3 regions of the Anoxybacillus sp. ST4 genome follow, and region 3 is predicted to be linked to each of the others. Evidence: riboswitches for the same ligand, from Rfam matches in the RefSeq annotation. Region 3 holds a riboswitch; each other region holds the start of a gene.
What was found. Region 3 has a riboswitch for cobalamin ahead of metE (5-methyltetrahydropteroyltriglutamate--homocysteine S-methyltransferase). Riboswitches for the same ligand answer to the same signal wherever they lie in the genome.
Positions count from the first base shown of each region.

Region 1 (5,286 bases), on a different contig from region 3:
GTCATTATTGGTACTCACCAAATGAACAGCTCGTTGATTTGCCGCTTTCGTTTGTTCAACAAGATAAGCAGTTGTCGCGCGTATTTGATGGAAAGAAAGTAGTGAAACGGGCGATGATGCCAAACGAAACGATGCGAAATCGGGTTTATAACGAGTTGTTTATTGTTGGTGTGCCGCTTCGCACATCTGATGGAAACGGTGCTGTGTTCGTATATCAATCGCTAAAAGCTGTAGAAGAAACGACAAAACAAACGACGAAGTTTATTTTTCTTGCTGCATTTATTGCTATTGTGTTAACGACGGTATTTGCCTTTTTCTTATCGACAAGAATTACGGCACCGCTTAGAAAAATGAGACAAGTCGCGTTTGAAATGGCGCGCGGAAAATTCGATTCCAAAGTGCCGATCGTCACCCATGATGAAATTGGGGAACTGGCTATGGCGTTTAACCAGATGGGTCGGCAATTACAATTTCATATTAATGCGTTAAATCAAGAAAAAGAGCAACTAGCGAGCATTTTAAGTAGCATGGCAGACGGGGTGATTACACTTAATCGAAATGGCGAAGTGCTTGTTACGAATCCGCCTGCCGACCGCTTTTTGCAAGCTTGGTATTATGAACAAGGGAATCGTGAAGACTTGCTGCCGCTTCCTCCCCAAGTGAATGAACTGTTTACAAAGGCCATCATGGAGGAGAAAGAACAAGCAGCAGAAATTGCTTTACAAGGTCGCAATTGGGTCATTGTTATGACGCCGTTGTACAATGGCAAAGTGATTCGCGGGGCGGTTGCAGTGCTTCGAGATATGACAGAAGAACGCCGGCTCGATAAGTTGCGCAAAGATTTTATCGCCAACGTCTCGCATGAGTTGCGAACGCCAATCGCCATGTTGCAAGGGTATAGTGAAGCCATTGTCGACGACATCGCGGCGACAGATGAAGAAAAGAAAGAATTGGCAAAAGTCATTTATGATGAATCGTTGCGCATGGGTCGCCTCGTTAACGACTTGCTTGATTTAGCGCGTATGGAAGCAGGACATTTAACGCTTCATAAAGAGCGCGTGCCGCTTCGTTCATACACCGAGCGCATCATTCATAAGTTTCAAGCGTTAGCGAAAGAAAAAGGAGTTCGCTTGCTCGTGGACATAAATGAAGAATTTGTCGTGTTGCTTGACCCTGACCGTATCGAACAAGTGCTGACGAATTTAATTGATAATGCTCTTCGTCACACAGATGACGGTGGGGAAGTTCGTGTCATAGTCGATGGGGACGAAGAGGCGGTGCGCATTTCTGTTCGAGACTCAGGCTCTGGCATTGCTGAAGAAGATTTGCCGTTCGTGTTTGAGCGCTTTTACAAAGCGGATAAAGCACGTACACGCGGTCGCTCTGGCACAGGATTAGGTCTTGCGATTGCGAAAAACATCGTTGAGGCGCATAAAGGAACGATCGCCGTTCATAGTAAGCTCGGCGAAGGAACGATGTTTACATTTACACTTCCATTGAAATAGAAAATTTTTGTTGTCATAAGCGATGTTTTCGGCTATGATAGAAACGTAAAAATTGTTCGACAATTGTATACGTTCGTTGCAAAAAGGTGTCGAATGGGAAACCTAGTAGACTTAATAGGGAATCTGGTGCAAGTCCAGAACTGTCCCCGCAACTGTAAATGCTGACGAAATGAAGGACGCCACTGTACAATTCGTATGGGAAGGCTTCAAAGTAGGATGACGCATAAGTCAGTAGACCTGCCTTTTTGCATCGTCATTCGCGTCTTCGGGGAGTGAGACGTCGAAACGACAAAGGTGACGGTTGTCTTTTGTTGTTTCCAGCTCATTCCATTCGGGGTGAGCTTTTTATTTTTATATACATAAAGAGGGGGAAAAACGATGAAAAAGTGGAAACAGTATGTATGGCTTTTGGTGCTCGTGCTGACGCTCGGATTAGCGGCGTGCGCGAATAACGCAGAGCCGGCAAAAGAGACAAAGCAAGAGGAGAAAGTAGCGGAGGTCGCATTTCCTGTCACAGTAAAAGATGCGTTTGGTGACGTGACGATTGAAAAGGAGCCAGCGAAGATCGTTTCGCTTATCCCGAGCAATACAGAAATTGCGTATGCGTTAGGACTTGGTGACAAAATCGTTGGTGTAAGCGATTTTGATAACTATCCGGAAGATGTGAAAAATAAAGAAAAAATCGGCGACATGGAGTTTAATGTTGAAAAAATTATCGCACTTCAGCCGGACGTTGTGCTTGCACACGCGTCAAGTGCACATAACTCTGAAGAAGGATTAAAACAATTGAAAGATGCGGGCATTACAGTCATTGTTGTGCCAAATGCTACATCGTTGAATGACGTGTATGCTTCCATTGAACTAATCGGTAAAGCGACAGGGAAAACGAAAGAAGCATCGGACGTTGTGAAACAAATGAAGCAAAAAATCGATGCCATTGCTGAAAAAGCAAAAGAGGTGAAAGAAGAAGCAACCGTTTGGATCGAAGTCTCGCCTGCACCAGAAATTTATACAGCTGGAAAAGGAACATTTATGGATGAAATGTTAGCGATCATTCATGCGAAAAATGCGGCAGGTGATCAAGAAGGATGGCCGATGTTTACAGAAGAAGATGCAGTGGCGTTAAACCCGGATGTCATTATTACGACGTACGGTTATTACACGCCGAACGCAGTTGAGCAAGTGCTCGCTCGCCCAGCATGGAAAGACGTCCCTGCCATTAAAAATAAACGCGTATATGACGTCAATTCGGATTTAGTTTCTCGTCCAGGACCACGTTTAGCTGAAGGGGTCGAAGAAATTGCCAAAGCCGTTTATCCAGACATTTTTCAATAATTACATCGTTGCATCAATCATTGCGATAGCTGCCATATTGTTAGGGATATCGATTGGATCACAATCGATTCCCTTTTCTTCTATATGGGGGACATTGATTCATACACCGACAGTGCCTGCCACCGATTCGCAAATCATTGTTTCGATTCGTCTACCGAGGGTTGTGCTCGCTTTTCTCATCGGAGCAGCTTTAGCTATAGCGGGCGTTGCTTTTCAAGGACTATTGAAAAACGTTTTGGCTGACCCGTACACGATCGGTGTCTCATCTGGGGCAGCTGTCGGAGCGGTCATCGTTTTTTTCTTTCACCTTTATCTGCCGTTTCTTGGGCGTTTTACGTTGCCGATTGTTAGCGTTATTTTTGCACTCATCACATTGTTGTTCGTTTTGTTGTTCGCTCGTCTTGCCGAGCCAAATATGGCAATGGAGACGATTGTTTTAATTGGTATTATGATGAACGCTTTTTTCGGTTCGCTCATTTCGCTCATGGTTGCCCTAAGTGGAGAAGAGCTACGTCAAGTCATCGGCTGGCTTATGGGGAGCGTAGCGATGCGCGGTTGGTCGTACGTTTCCTTGTTTTTTCCGTTTTTCGTGATCGGTTCTATCGGTCTATTTGTTCACACTCGCGAGCTAAACGCATTTTCGTTTGGGGAACAAGCAGCTGCAAGCATTGGCGTGCATGTGTTACAGCGCAAACTATTTATTTTGTTGAGCGCATCGCTACTTACAGGAGCAGCTGTGGCAGTATCAGGAACGATCGGGTTTGTTGGTCTTGTCATCCCTCATATGACGCGTCTCATTTGTGGAGCTAATCATAAAAGATTATTGCCGCTTTCTTTTTTGTATGGGGGAACGTTTCTCGTATTAGCAGATTTAGTTGCGCGAACGATCGTTGCCCCGCGGGAGTTGCCGATTGGAGTCATCACATCATTTATTGGCGCACCATTGTTTGCAATATTGTTATTTAAAAGTTTAAGACGGAAGACGTGATCGATATGATAGATGTAAAGCACGTTTCGTATCAATATGGGGAAAAAAAAGTGTTGGAAGATGTTTCGTTTACCGTTTATGAAGGGGAGTTTTTCGGTATGTTAGGACCGAACGGAAGCGGGAAAACGACGCTAATGAAACTGATGAGCCGTGAACTTCCTTTGCAACAAGGGGATATGTTTGTTTACGGTCAACCGATTCAGACGTATAAACCGAGACAATATGCAAAGCTCGTTGCGACGTTACCTCAACATACAGATATTTCGTTTGGTTATACAGTAAAAGAAATGGCTGAACTCGGTCGTTATCCTTATCAGTCATCGCTTTTGCCGCGCTGGACAAACGAGGATGAACAAACTGTTACTGAAGCGATTCATTCCGTTACATTGACGCATAAACAACATGTACGGTTAGAACAATTAAGCGGAGGGGAACGGCAACGCGCTGCACTCGCACGGTCGTTAGCGCAACAACCACGCGTATTGCTTTTAGATGAACCGACGAACCATATGGATGTGGCGCAGCAGTTTAAGTTGCTCAATTTATTAAAACAATCAGGGCTTACCGTTGTAGCTATTTTTCATGATATAAATATTGCCTCGCTTTATTGCGACCGACTTCTTTTATTGAAAGATGGAAAAGCTGTTGCATGCGGAACGCCGCGGGAATTGTTGAGCGAATCAATGATTGAGTGCGTATTTGAAACAAAAATGAAACGTCACGAACACCCGGTTTTACCGAAGCCGCTCGTCACATTCGTTCCATTTTCTATGCCGCATATAGACGAGGGATTATGGCACGTCAAAGAACACGAAACGATGCTCGTCGTAGAGACAGCTAAGCCGTTTAAAGTGCTTTCATCTGCCCTTGTTGGCGGCGGTATACGTTGGGCGACGACGTTCGTCAATCGGCATGTTCCGCTTGATTATCGTTGTGACGATGCCGAGCAGGAGATGATTCAATTTTTGAGGCAACACGGTTTTGATGAGCAATGGACGGTCGGAATGATGACCGCTGTCGATGTGAAAGATGTGGCGTTTTCATTTGTTGATGAAGATATTCGGTTGTTTGTTGCGGTGACCGCTGGAGTTGGAAATGCGGTAGATAGTGCAAATGCTTGGCGGCGTACAGATGTAGTCGCTTCTCCAGGGACGATTAATACGTTCGTTTTTATCGATGGTCATTTATCAGAAGCTGCGTTCGTGCAAGCGCTAATGACTGCAACAGAAGCAAAAGCAAAAGCGTTGTATGATAAACAAGTCGTCGATCCGCAAACGAATACGATCGCGACAGGAACATCAACCGATTCTATTGCCATCGCCGCTTCTCAACAAGGAACATGTTATGCATACGCTGGAACGATTACACCGATCGGTAAACAGCTTGCACGTGCAGTATATGAAGCAACGCAAACAGCTATTGACCGCTATCGAAAGCGAAAGGGGGAAAGCCGATGAC
Region 1 is NZ_JAHZOE010000001.1:93,760-99,045, reverse strand. Features, by position in the region: gene K1I44_RS00575 (ATP-binding protein) at 1-1,505, shown strand, start outside; cobalamin riboswitch at 1,573-1,764, shown strand; gene K1I44_RS00570 (ABC transporter substrate-binding protein) at 1,884-2,840, shown strand; gene K1I44_RS00565 (FecCD family ABC transporter permease) at 2,806-3,828, shown strand; gene K1I44_RS00560 (adenosylcobinamide amidohydrolase) at 3,834-5,285, shown strand; gene cbiB (adenosylcobinamide-phosphate synthase CbiB) at 5,282-5,286, shown strand, end outside.
Region 1: another riboswitch for cobalamin. It lies ahead of K1I44_RS00570 (ABC transporter substrate-binding protein); the one in region 3 lies ahead of metE (5-methyltetrahydropteroyltriglutamate--homocysteine S-methyltransferase).

Region 2 (5,286 bases), on a different contig from region 3:
ATCATCCGAATTTTATCGCCCGCAGTTTAGCAAATAAATCGACGCAAGTGATCGGCTTAATTATGCCAAGCTCAGCCGATAAAGCGTTTCAAAACCCGTTTTTCCCAGAAGTCATTCGCGGCATTAGCAAAGCGGTGCATGATCGACAATATGCGTTGCAGTTGTCGACAGGGGAGACGGAAGCGGAAATTTATGAAGGCGTCGTCCATATGGTGCAAGGAAAACGCGTCGATGGGGTCATTTTGCTGTATTCGCGCGCGAACGATAAAATTATGGCGTATTTACAAAAAGAAGACGTGCCGTTTGTCGTCATCGGTAAACCGCATAAAAAAGCGGAGCAAATTACGCACGTTGATAACGATAACGTTCGCGCCGCGCGCGAGGCGACGGAATATTTAATTGAGCTCGGTCATGAACGCATCGCTTTTGTCGGAGGAAATGTAAATCTCATCGTGACGATGGATCGTTTGCGCGGATATGAAAAAGCATTGAAATCGGCTAGTCTTTCGTATCGAAAAGATTACATCGTGCATGAAGAATTTTTAAAAGAAGGCGGCCAAGAGGCGATGAAAGGGTTGCTTTCATTGAAAGAACCGCCAACTGCGCTCGTTGTCGCCGACGATTTGATGGCGCTCGGTGTGTTAAATACGCTTGCGGAAATGGGGTTAAGCGTACCAGCCGATTTGTCGATCGTGAGCTTTAACAACGTGCTTTTATCAGAAATTTCCCGTCCGCCATTAACATCGGTAGACATTAACATTTTCCAGCTCGGCTTTGAAGCAGCAAGAAATTTAATTCAACAAATCGAAAACCCGAATGAGCCAATTAAACGCATCATTATTCCGCATACGCTCGTCAAACGGTTTTCGTGCGATTATTACAAAGCACCTTCTGAATAGGAAGGTGCTCTTTTTTTATAAACAGGCTAGGCGAGAAGAAAAAAATGGTGTATTATATTCTTAACATTTACGCTCTTTGAAAAATATATACGATGAGCAAGTACGGTGCATACGTCCGTATGCTTAAAAGGGAAGAACGGTGCAAAGCCGTCGCGGTACCCGCCACTGTGATGGGGAGTTTCGTTGCAATATGCCACTGATTTTTGGGAAGGCGCAACGAAATGATGAACCTAAGCCAGGAGACCTGCCTGCTTGCGATACGTCGGCTGCCTACGGGAATATAGGTGGACGTGCGGAGACGATGGAAAGCAACGGTTGTGAATACATGATAAGAAATCGCCATAAGAGATACAACGGTTGTGAATGCATGATTGTTTGAATATTTCGTTTTTTTCTGCACCTCTACCTAGAGGTGCTTTTTTATTTTGGAAAAAAGGGGCGACATATATGGCAACATGGAATTTACAAGGAACGACACATCACGTGCTTATTTGCAACGGAGGAAGCTGCATGAGAAAAGGAGGAGAAGAGGTGACGCAAGCGATTCGCGATGAAATTGATCGGTTGCAGTTACATGGGCGCGTTCATACGACGCGTACACGATGCAACGGTCGCTGCGAAGATGCATGTGTCGTCATCGTTTATCCAGAAGGTGTTTGGTATCGTACGATTGATGAACAAATAGGGAGGGACATTGTACGCAATCATGTACGTGACGGGAACATATTGCGCGATTACGTCACGTATACGTATGAACATACAGAATTTGTTATGCCCGAACATAGCGTTGCGACAAGGGGGAAAGAAAAATGAAGCGAAACGCATGGTGGATCGTTTGTACATGCTTGACTGTCTACGTTTTATTTGCGCTTTCACCTTCAGTATATGCGATGCACATTATGGAAGGATTTTTACCTTGGCATTGGGCGCTCGTTTGGTGGTTGTTATTTTTGCCATTTTTCTTCGTCGGTTTACGGACGATGACGCGCATCGTAAAACAACAGCCGGAAATGAAAATGTTGCTTGCGCTAGCGACCGCATTTACATTCGTTCTTTCCGCTTTAAAAATTCCATCTGTCACAGGAAGCAGCTCGCATCCGACAGGGACAGGCCTCGGTGCGCTGTTATTTGGGCCGTTCGTCATGACGGTCATCGGTACGGCTGTGTTAATGTTTCAAGCATTATTGCTTGCGCATGGTGGATTGACAACGCTCGGTGCAAATGCGTTTTCGATGGCGGTTATCGGTCCGTTTGTAGCGTACGTGTTGTTTGTTGCATGCCAAAAGCTTCGCATTTCGATGCGCCTTTCTGTTTTTGTGGCGGCGATGTTTGCCAATTTAGCTACGTATGTGATGACATCGATACAACTTGCGCTAGCATTTCCAGACGCAACAGGCGGGGTATGGGGGGCGTTCTTAAAGTTTGCTTCTATTTTTGCTGTCACTCAAATACCGCTTGCAATTACCGAAGGGCTTCTGACTGTTGTTGTGTGGAATTTTTTACATACGTACACGAAACAAGAATTAAATATATTGCAACAGAAAGGGGCGTCTGTTGAATGAACAATCGACTATTGCTTTTCCTTGCCGCACTTTTGATCGTTTTGCCGCTCGTCGTTGTAAAACATACGGAGTTTGCTGGGGCGGATGCGCTTGCGGAGGAGATGATTCAACAACTTGCGCCCAATTATGAACCGTGGTTCGATGTGTTTTTTGAACCGCCCGGCGGGGAAGTAGAAACGTTGCTATTTTCATTGCAGGCGGCAATTGGAGCGGGAGTGATTGGCTACATTATCGGCTTGTATAGAGGGCGAAAACGAAATGGTTAGCTGGCTTGACGAATGGGCGTATCGCAATCAGCTTTCGAAACTTCGGGCGACATTTAAACTGACATTTTCATTTATTTTGCTTATATGGGCGATGATTGGAACGAATGCTGGTCGTTTTTTCATTGTTGGATGGATGCTTACTTGGCTTATTGTTTATGCACGCTTACCATGGCATGTTTGTTTGCGTGTTTGTTTGCTTATGGCGCTCGTTATTCTTTGGAGTAGCGCACCGCTCCTTTTTTCACTTGATGGTGCTGTTGTGGACGTTTCATATGTAGGTACGATTTGGTTACGAGCGTTTACATGCTCGCTCGTTCTCTTTTTTCTTGCCGCAACAACGCCATTTTTTCGCTTGGCATGCGCACTACAAACATTGCGCATCCCGCGTGTACTAATAGAGCTTCTATTGTTAACGTATCGTTTCATTTTCATGTTGGAAAAGGCAGCAAGAGAGCTGTTTGTGACGGTGCGCGTGAGACAAGGGGAACGAAATTGGCGGATCGCTTCACTTGCTGTTGCACAATTGTTACGCCACACATTGCATCAATATGAGGCGATGGTCATTGCGCAACGAGCGCGCCACGTCTCTTTTACAGTTCCGCGGTGCACGGACGAGCAATTGCCAAAAAGGTATGTCATTGAAGCATCGCTTGGCATCGTTGTTTTGTTTATCGTGGAGGGGTTATATGCTGCAGTTTCATGATGTTCACTATACGTACCGAAATGGTGCGCACGTCTTAAAAGGAGTATCGCTTACGATCGAACGTGGAAAAAAATATGCATTGATCGGAAAAAACGGTTGTGGAAAAACAACATGGTTGCTTCATACAAACGGCATTTATCGCCCAACAAAAGGGGAGGTGTATTGGGAAGGAAAACGTGTAAAGGAACATTTACGCCAACATGTCGGCGTCGTTTTTCAAAATCCAGAACATCAATTTTTAGCACCAACGATTGAGGAAGAGCTTGCGCTTAGTCTAAACGGGAATAGTGAACGGCTCGAACGAGCGATAAAAACATTTTCGCTTGCTGAATGGCGAGACGTGCCCATTCACCATCTCAGTCTCGGACAAAAAAAGTGGTTGTCGCTCGCTGTTGCGATGGCCTCTCAACCGGAGTTGCTTATTGTCGATGAGCCAGCTGCTTATTTAGATGCTGCACAGAGCGAGCGCCTCATCATGAAACTAAATGAGTGGCACGAAGCAGGCACGACGCTCGTTGTCATCACCCATGATTTTGATTTCGTATGGCAATGGGCAGACGAAGTGTTTGTCATGCATGATGGACGCATCGTTTTGCATGGCACACCTGCGTTTATATTTTCACAAGCGGATATTTTTCACCAGCTTCGTTTGCCGCTTCCTCTTCTTTTACGCATATGGATGAAGGAAAACCGGACTTGTACAGAACAACAACTGTTTGAATGGATCGAACGATGGAAAAAGGGGTGAAAACATGGTGGGAAAATTGTTTGTCGTTGGTTTTGGCCCAGGAAGTGTTGACCATATGACGAAACGGGCGCGTGAAGCGATTGAAGAAAGCGATGTTATCGTTGGTTATAAAACGTATGTCGATTTAATTAAAGACATCATTCGTGGAAAAGAAGTGATTAGCACAGGGATGACGGAAGAAGTGAGTCGAGCACAAGAAGCTGTAAAGCAGGCAGAACGCGGAAAAAACGTCGCTGTCATCTCGAGCGGGGATGCCGGACTGTACGGTATGGCTGGGCTTGTTTATGAGGTGCTAATCGAAAAAGGGTGGCATAAGGAAACAGGAGTTGAAGTGGAAGTCATTCCAGGCATTTCAGCCATTCATTCTTGTGCCGCTTTGTTAGGGGCGCCGATCATGCATGACGCATGCACGATTAGTTTAAGCGACCATTTAACGCCATGGCATGTGATCGCAAAAAGAATTGAAGCGGCAGCTGCGGCAGATTTTGTCATTGCGCTATACAATCCAAAAAGCGGCCGCCGCACGCAACAAATTGTCGAAGCGCAGCGCATTTTATTGACGTATCGTTCGCCACATACACCAGTTGGTCTTGTAAAAAGCGCGTATCGTGAGCGGCAACATGTCGTGTTAACGAATATAGGCGATATGTTAGAGCACGACATCGGCATGTTAACGACAGTCATTATTGGAAACTCCTCTACGTTCGTTCATGACGGTCTTATGATTACACCGCGTGGCTATGAACGGAAATATAACTTATCTAGTGCCGTCCAGCCGTTAAAACCGCACGAGCGATTGTGTCCAGAAGCAGAGCCGTGGGCGTTGACGCATGTGCGCTCACTAGCGGAAGAGGCGTATGCAAAAGTAAATGTAGAACGATTGGAAGTAGCAGTCAGTCCGGGAATTGCAAAGAAAACGTGGGAGCCTGAACAAATGGTGCAACTTGCCCGCATCGTTGGCGAGCAAGGAACGATCACGTATACACCTGATCACTACTTTAAAGTGACGATGGAAACGGATTGCGCAGATGAAGTTGTACGAGCGCTCGTACAAGCTGGGTTGACCGTCGCACCTGTTGGAGATGTGTTTGTCATGAAAGCTTGTGAC
Region 2 is NZ_JAHZOE010000005.1:110,013-115,298, reverse strand. Features, by position in the region: gene K1I44_RS05915 (LacI family DNA-binding transcriptional regulator) at 1-899, shown strand, start outside; cobalamin riboswitch at 985-1,165, shown strand; gene K1I44_RS05910 ((2Fe-2S) ferredoxin domain-containing protein) at 1,347-1,712, shown strand; gene K1I44_RS05905 (energy-coupling factor ABC transporter permease) at 1,709-2,461, shown strand; gene K1I44_RS05900 (energy-coupling factor ABC transporter substrate-binding protein) at 2,458-2,727, shown strand; gene K1I44_RS05895 (CbiQ family ECF transporter T component) at 2,720-3,430, shown strand; gene K1I44_RS05890 (energy-coupling factor ABC transporter ATP-binding protein) at 3,414-4,178, shown strand; gene cobJ (precorrin-3B C(17)-methyltransferase) at 4,183-5,286, shown strand, end outside.
Region 2: another riboswitch for cobalamin. It lies ahead of K1I44_RS05910 ((2Fe-2S) ferredoxin domain-containing protein); the one in region 3 lies ahead of metE (5-methyltetrahydropteroyltriglutamate--homocysteine S-methyltransferase).

Region 3 (5,286 bases):
CGACCATCGTTAAAAAGCATGTCGTTGTTAAGTGATGTTCGCCTGTAAATAAATCTTCTGTTTCGACTTTGACGAATACTTTCATGGATGTGCGTCCGGTCGAGTAGACGAATGCTTCGAGTTTTAAAATGTCACCTACTTTTGCGGACGAAATGAAATCAACTTTGTCAATCGAAACGGTGACGACTGCTTTTCGCGCATGGCGCATGGCGGATATTGCCGCAATTTCATCAATATAAGCTAAAACCGTACCGCCAAAAATCGTGCCGAGATGGTTTGTATCAGAAGGTAATACGAGCCGTGTTTGAATCGTTTTTGATTGCTCGACGCTTACTTCCATGACTTTTTCCCTCCGTAAGCTAAGAGTCGCTTGCGATATTCGTGTGCGGCTTCCACCATCACTTGAAGTGCGGCAATCGTTTCTTCTTCTTTTCGAGTTTTTAATCCACAATCGGGATTGACCCAAAATTGTTCTGGACGAAGAACGCGAAGTGCCCGTTCGATTTGTTCGCTTAGTTCTTCTTTTGTCGGAATGCGTGGGCTATGAATGTCATACACCCCTAATCCGATTCCCTTCTCATACTCATATGTTTCAAATACAGAAACAAGTTCACCATGGCTTCGTGACGATTCAATGGAGATGACATCCGCATCAAGCTCATCAATGATATGCATCATATGTTCAAACTGTGAATAGCACATATGGGTGTGAATTTGCGTCTCCTTTTTCACCGATGAGGTCGTGATACGAAATGCGATAACGGCATCTTCCCAATATGATGCATGTTTTTTTGTTTTCAAAGGCAATCCTTCCCGTAATGCTGGCTCATCGACTTGAATGATGCGTATTCCTTCTTTTTCTAACTGCAGCACTTCTTCACGCATCGCAAGAGCGAGCTGAATGAGCACACGTTTCCGTGAAATATCGTTGCGAACGAACGACCAGTTTAAAATAGTTACTGGTCCTGTTAACATTCCTTTCACAGGTTTAGTCGTTAATGATTGGGCATATACTGTTTCTTCTATGGTCATCGGTTGTTGATAGGCAATATCGCTAAAAATAATAGGTGGGCGCACACAACGTGATCCATATGATTGCACCCAACCGTTTGTTGTGCATGCCATCCCTTGTAGTTTTTCGCCAAAAAACTCGACCATGTCTGTGCGCTCGAATTCGCCATGGACAAGTACATCGAGCTGTAGTTGTTCCTGAATATCGATCCATTTTTCAATTTCTTTCTTGATAAACGATTTGTACCTTTCGTCTTTCCACTCCCCCTTTTTCCATTTCATCCGAGCTTGGCGCACGTCGCTCGTTTGTGGAAAACTGCCAATTGTCGTTGTCGGCAAAAGTGGAAGCTGCAAATGGGCTCGTTGTGCTTTTTGTCTTTCGCTGTAAGATGTTCGGTTTAATGGAACGGTTGTGATATCGTCTGTTTGTTTAGATTGACGGAACTTGGAAAAATAAACGGTTGTTTGTTCATCGTATTTGATTAGCTCGTCGATCGTTACGTTTCCTTTCATATGCTCTGTCAACATACGTATTTCATCTAATTTTTCATCCGCAAATGATAAAGTACTAGCAAGTTCTGTTGGTAACGTATGTTCATGTTTTGTTGTGACAGGGACATGTATTAAGCTGCAAGACGGTTGAATGATCAGTTGTTCAGAAACGCCTGCTAAATGATGAAGGAGCTTCGCTTTTTGCACAAGCGAACTTTTCCATACATTTCGGCCGTCGACAATACCAGCAACTAATATTTTATCTTTCGGAAATCCGTAAGTATTTATGTCTTCCATGTTTTCGCCATCATCATGAACAAAATCAAGCCCAATGCCTGCGACAGGCAAAGCAACAACTTCACGGTAATGAGATACGCTAGCAAAATACGTTTGTAAAATAATATTTATGTTCGGTATATCGCGGTGAAAAACGTTGTATACATGATGAAATGCGTTGATGATATCATCGTCTATATCTTGAACGAGAATCGGTTCATCCATTTGTACGAACGACACTCCAGCCTCACCTAGTTGTTTTAACAATTCCACATAAACAGGAACTAAGTGTGCAAGATGCTTTCGCCATTCGTTGCGATCGTATTGTTTCGAAAGTAAAAGAAATGTAATCGGTCCAAGTAACACAGGCTTTGCTTCAATATGGAACGTTTCTTTTATTAGTTTGTATTCTTTCAATAGCCGATTTTCCACCAATTTCGGCTTAGTTTGCCCGATTTCAGGAACGATGTAGTGATAATTTGTATTAAACCATTTCGTCATTTCAAGGGCATGTTGTCCGTTCGTGCCACGCGCCATCGCAAAGTATTGCTCTAGCGGATTAACTATTTGTTTGAATCGCTCTGGAATATATCCGAACATAAATGCTGTATCTAACACGTGATCGTATAAGGAAAAATCTCCGATCGGAATGAGATCAATTCCTTTCTCGACTTGTTTGCGAATCGAATCAAGTCGAATCGTTTCCATCGTTTTTGTGAACTGCTCTTCGTTCATTTGCCCATTCCAAAAAGATTCTAATGCTTTTTTCCATTCCCTCTTTTCTCCAATACGTGGATATCCTACATTCGAACTGTAGATTAACATATACAAGCACCTCCAGTTATTTTATCCCAATCAAGCAGAAAAACCCCCTTCCAAACAGAAGGAGGGCATAGCTAACTCGTATTGAGATACGTGAAGTGCCTCAACATCATATGTCCTCACTCCTCCCTATGACGCGTAGGTCGTAAGTGCATACAACAGGCAGGTCTCCTGACTTAGCTTCATCGCCGTTTATCTCCTTCCCATTTCGCGTGAAACAGTGGATGATGATAAACAGCTCTGCATCACAGTGGCGCGACCGTGTTGGATTTTCACCAAACTTCCCTTTTAAGATTCACAGCATGTGTGAACCACCTGTTGCGTGAACTTATTATTTTGTTGTATAAAATTCAGAATAAACGAACTTTTTGTTTTTTTCAACTGAAATATTTTCTCGTGTGGAGTTTTGAGAGATGTAACGCCGTAGGTAACTATTCAGCCTCCAACTAGAGAAAGTTAGAAAGATACGTTTAAAACTTTCTATTTCCTGTCTAAAGGTATCACTAATCGACAGGAGAGGTGAAGACGATGAAAGAAGAATAAATTCTAGCCGTGTATCATCAAGGACCTAAAGCTGTTGTGTAATTAGTCAAAACATTAATGAATCAAATCGAACAATTACAATAACGGGGGCGAGTAGTTGGACGCACGAAAAAAACAGTACTAACAGCTATTTGTCGCCTTCTTCCGATCCGTTTCGTCCTTCGAACCTCCTTGCGGAAGAAAACAGGCAAGCGCCCAGGTGGACAGATCGGACATCGGAGGTATATGCTCCAAAAGGTGGCTAACCCGCACCATATCGTTGTACACCGAGTAACCCAATGCCAAGGATGCGTGCGGGGCATCGCTAGAACAGGTGCCGGTCCATCAATGCCTTACCCGACAAGTATGGGACTTTCCAACTTTGCCGATGGAAGTCACCCAGCAAGAATGTGAAGTCAAGTTTTATCACCATTGTCATCGTCTTCACCAAGCGGAGTTTCCTGTCCGCGTCACGAACCCAGTACAATATGAACTAAGAGTCAAAGCACTGCTTGTTTATCTCACAAAATATCAATTGCTTCCTTATCACCAGACGGCAGAGCTCATTAAAGATGTTGTTAGTCATTGGATCAGCGAAGGGACGCTGGTAAAGATCAACCGGGAAGCCGGCGAATGTCTGGCCGACATTCGTCCCCTTTTTCATAAGGTGTTGTTGGTTTCTCGCGTTCTTCACGTAGATGAAATAGGCTTTCAGTTGCAGGGAAAACGAAACTGCTTCATGTCACAAGTAACGATCAAGCGAGTGGTATGCCTACCATCCAAAACGGGGCAAGGAAGTGATGAATAACATTAGGTTTCTTCCCTTTTACGAGTGAACGATGATGCATGACGTATGGAAGCCGTATTTTCGGTATCTCCAAGCTCAACATGCGTTGTGCAACTCCCATCTTCTCTTTGAACTTCAAGTGATATGGGAGCTCCATGAACATGGATGGGCGAAAGACCTGATGGATCTTCTTCTCGAGATGAAGCAGGAGGTGGACCAGACTGGCGGATGATTGAGCGGCGAACGGGTTCGGCAGTATCGAAGATATGAGCGTTTCCTTCGTCATGGCGCTGGCCTACTGGATCTTGCTTCTCCAAAAAGGAGGCTCCCGAACGGGTAGCAAAGCAGCCTGAAAGTTGCTTGATCGGCTACAGAAATATCAAGCCGAAGTCTCCGTTTCTTTCGTGATTCTCATGTTCCCTGTGGCAATAACTAGGTAGAACGGGATTGTAGATGGCCAAGATTAAGCAGTGTATTTCCGGCACCTTTCGTAGAGAAGAAGATGTACACGTCTTTGGTCTTGTGCGTAGCATCATCTCCACGATCAAAAAACCGAAGAAACGAGTATGAGATATTCTTTAGTAGTTGCTTCAAGGCCATTTTCACTGCCTATTTGTTTCCACCTAGTCAGGATGTTTTCTGAAAGAGAAAATGCTCTTTTCGTGTTGTCTTCTAGCAAAGTAACTAGTAATAGGCTGAATAGTTACCGCCGTAGTTAATGGTTATATTTTTCTTTTAAGTTAATATTGATATTTTATTGATAATTTTATGTTAAAAAGTATTGATTTTTTTTTTTTTTTTTTGTTATAGTTTTACATGTATAAAAATTAAATTATTTCATATATATCGAATAATTTTTAAAATAAGGAAGTCTTATTTCTAAAATATGTACTTGATAGGTGGTATGTTTTCTGTTTTAACAAAAGAGAGGTTTATGTTCTGATCAATATAATAAAATAATCATTTATGTGGAACAGAATAGACGAAAATATGTGCATTGAAAGAATAAAAGGATTCGTCACTACAACAACATGTACTTGATAAGCGATACGGTTTCCTGTACAAAGAAGTAAAAAAACATTGGTTCATCACCACAAAATGTACTTGACAAGCAATACGGTTTCTTGTACAAAGATGTGCAAAAACCATTGATTTACTGATTTTTCCTCACAATCGTAAATAGGGTATGTTCAGAAAAAAATCAAGTACAACTTTTGGTGAAGAGCCAAAAAAACATTTATTTACTATTTTTTCTCACAAGCGTAAATAGAGTGTGTCTAGAAGGAAATCAAGTACAAATTTTGAACATAGATCATGAAAAGTAAAAAATGTATTTTTTGTTTTGACTCTGTATTTATATAAAATACAAAAAATTC
Region 3 is NZ_JAHZOE010000034.1:7,501-12,786, reverse strand. Features, by position in the region: gene K1I44_RS13655 (acyl-CoA thioesterase) at 1-340, opposite strand, end outside; gene metE (5-methyltetrahydropteroyltriglutamate--homocysteine S-methyltransferase) at 331-2,604, opposite strand; cobalamin riboswitch at 2,746-2,935, opposite strand; gene K1I44_RS13645 (IS66 family transposase) at 3,512-3,931, shown strand; gene K1I44_RS15620 (hypothetical protein) at 3,934-4,227, opposite strand.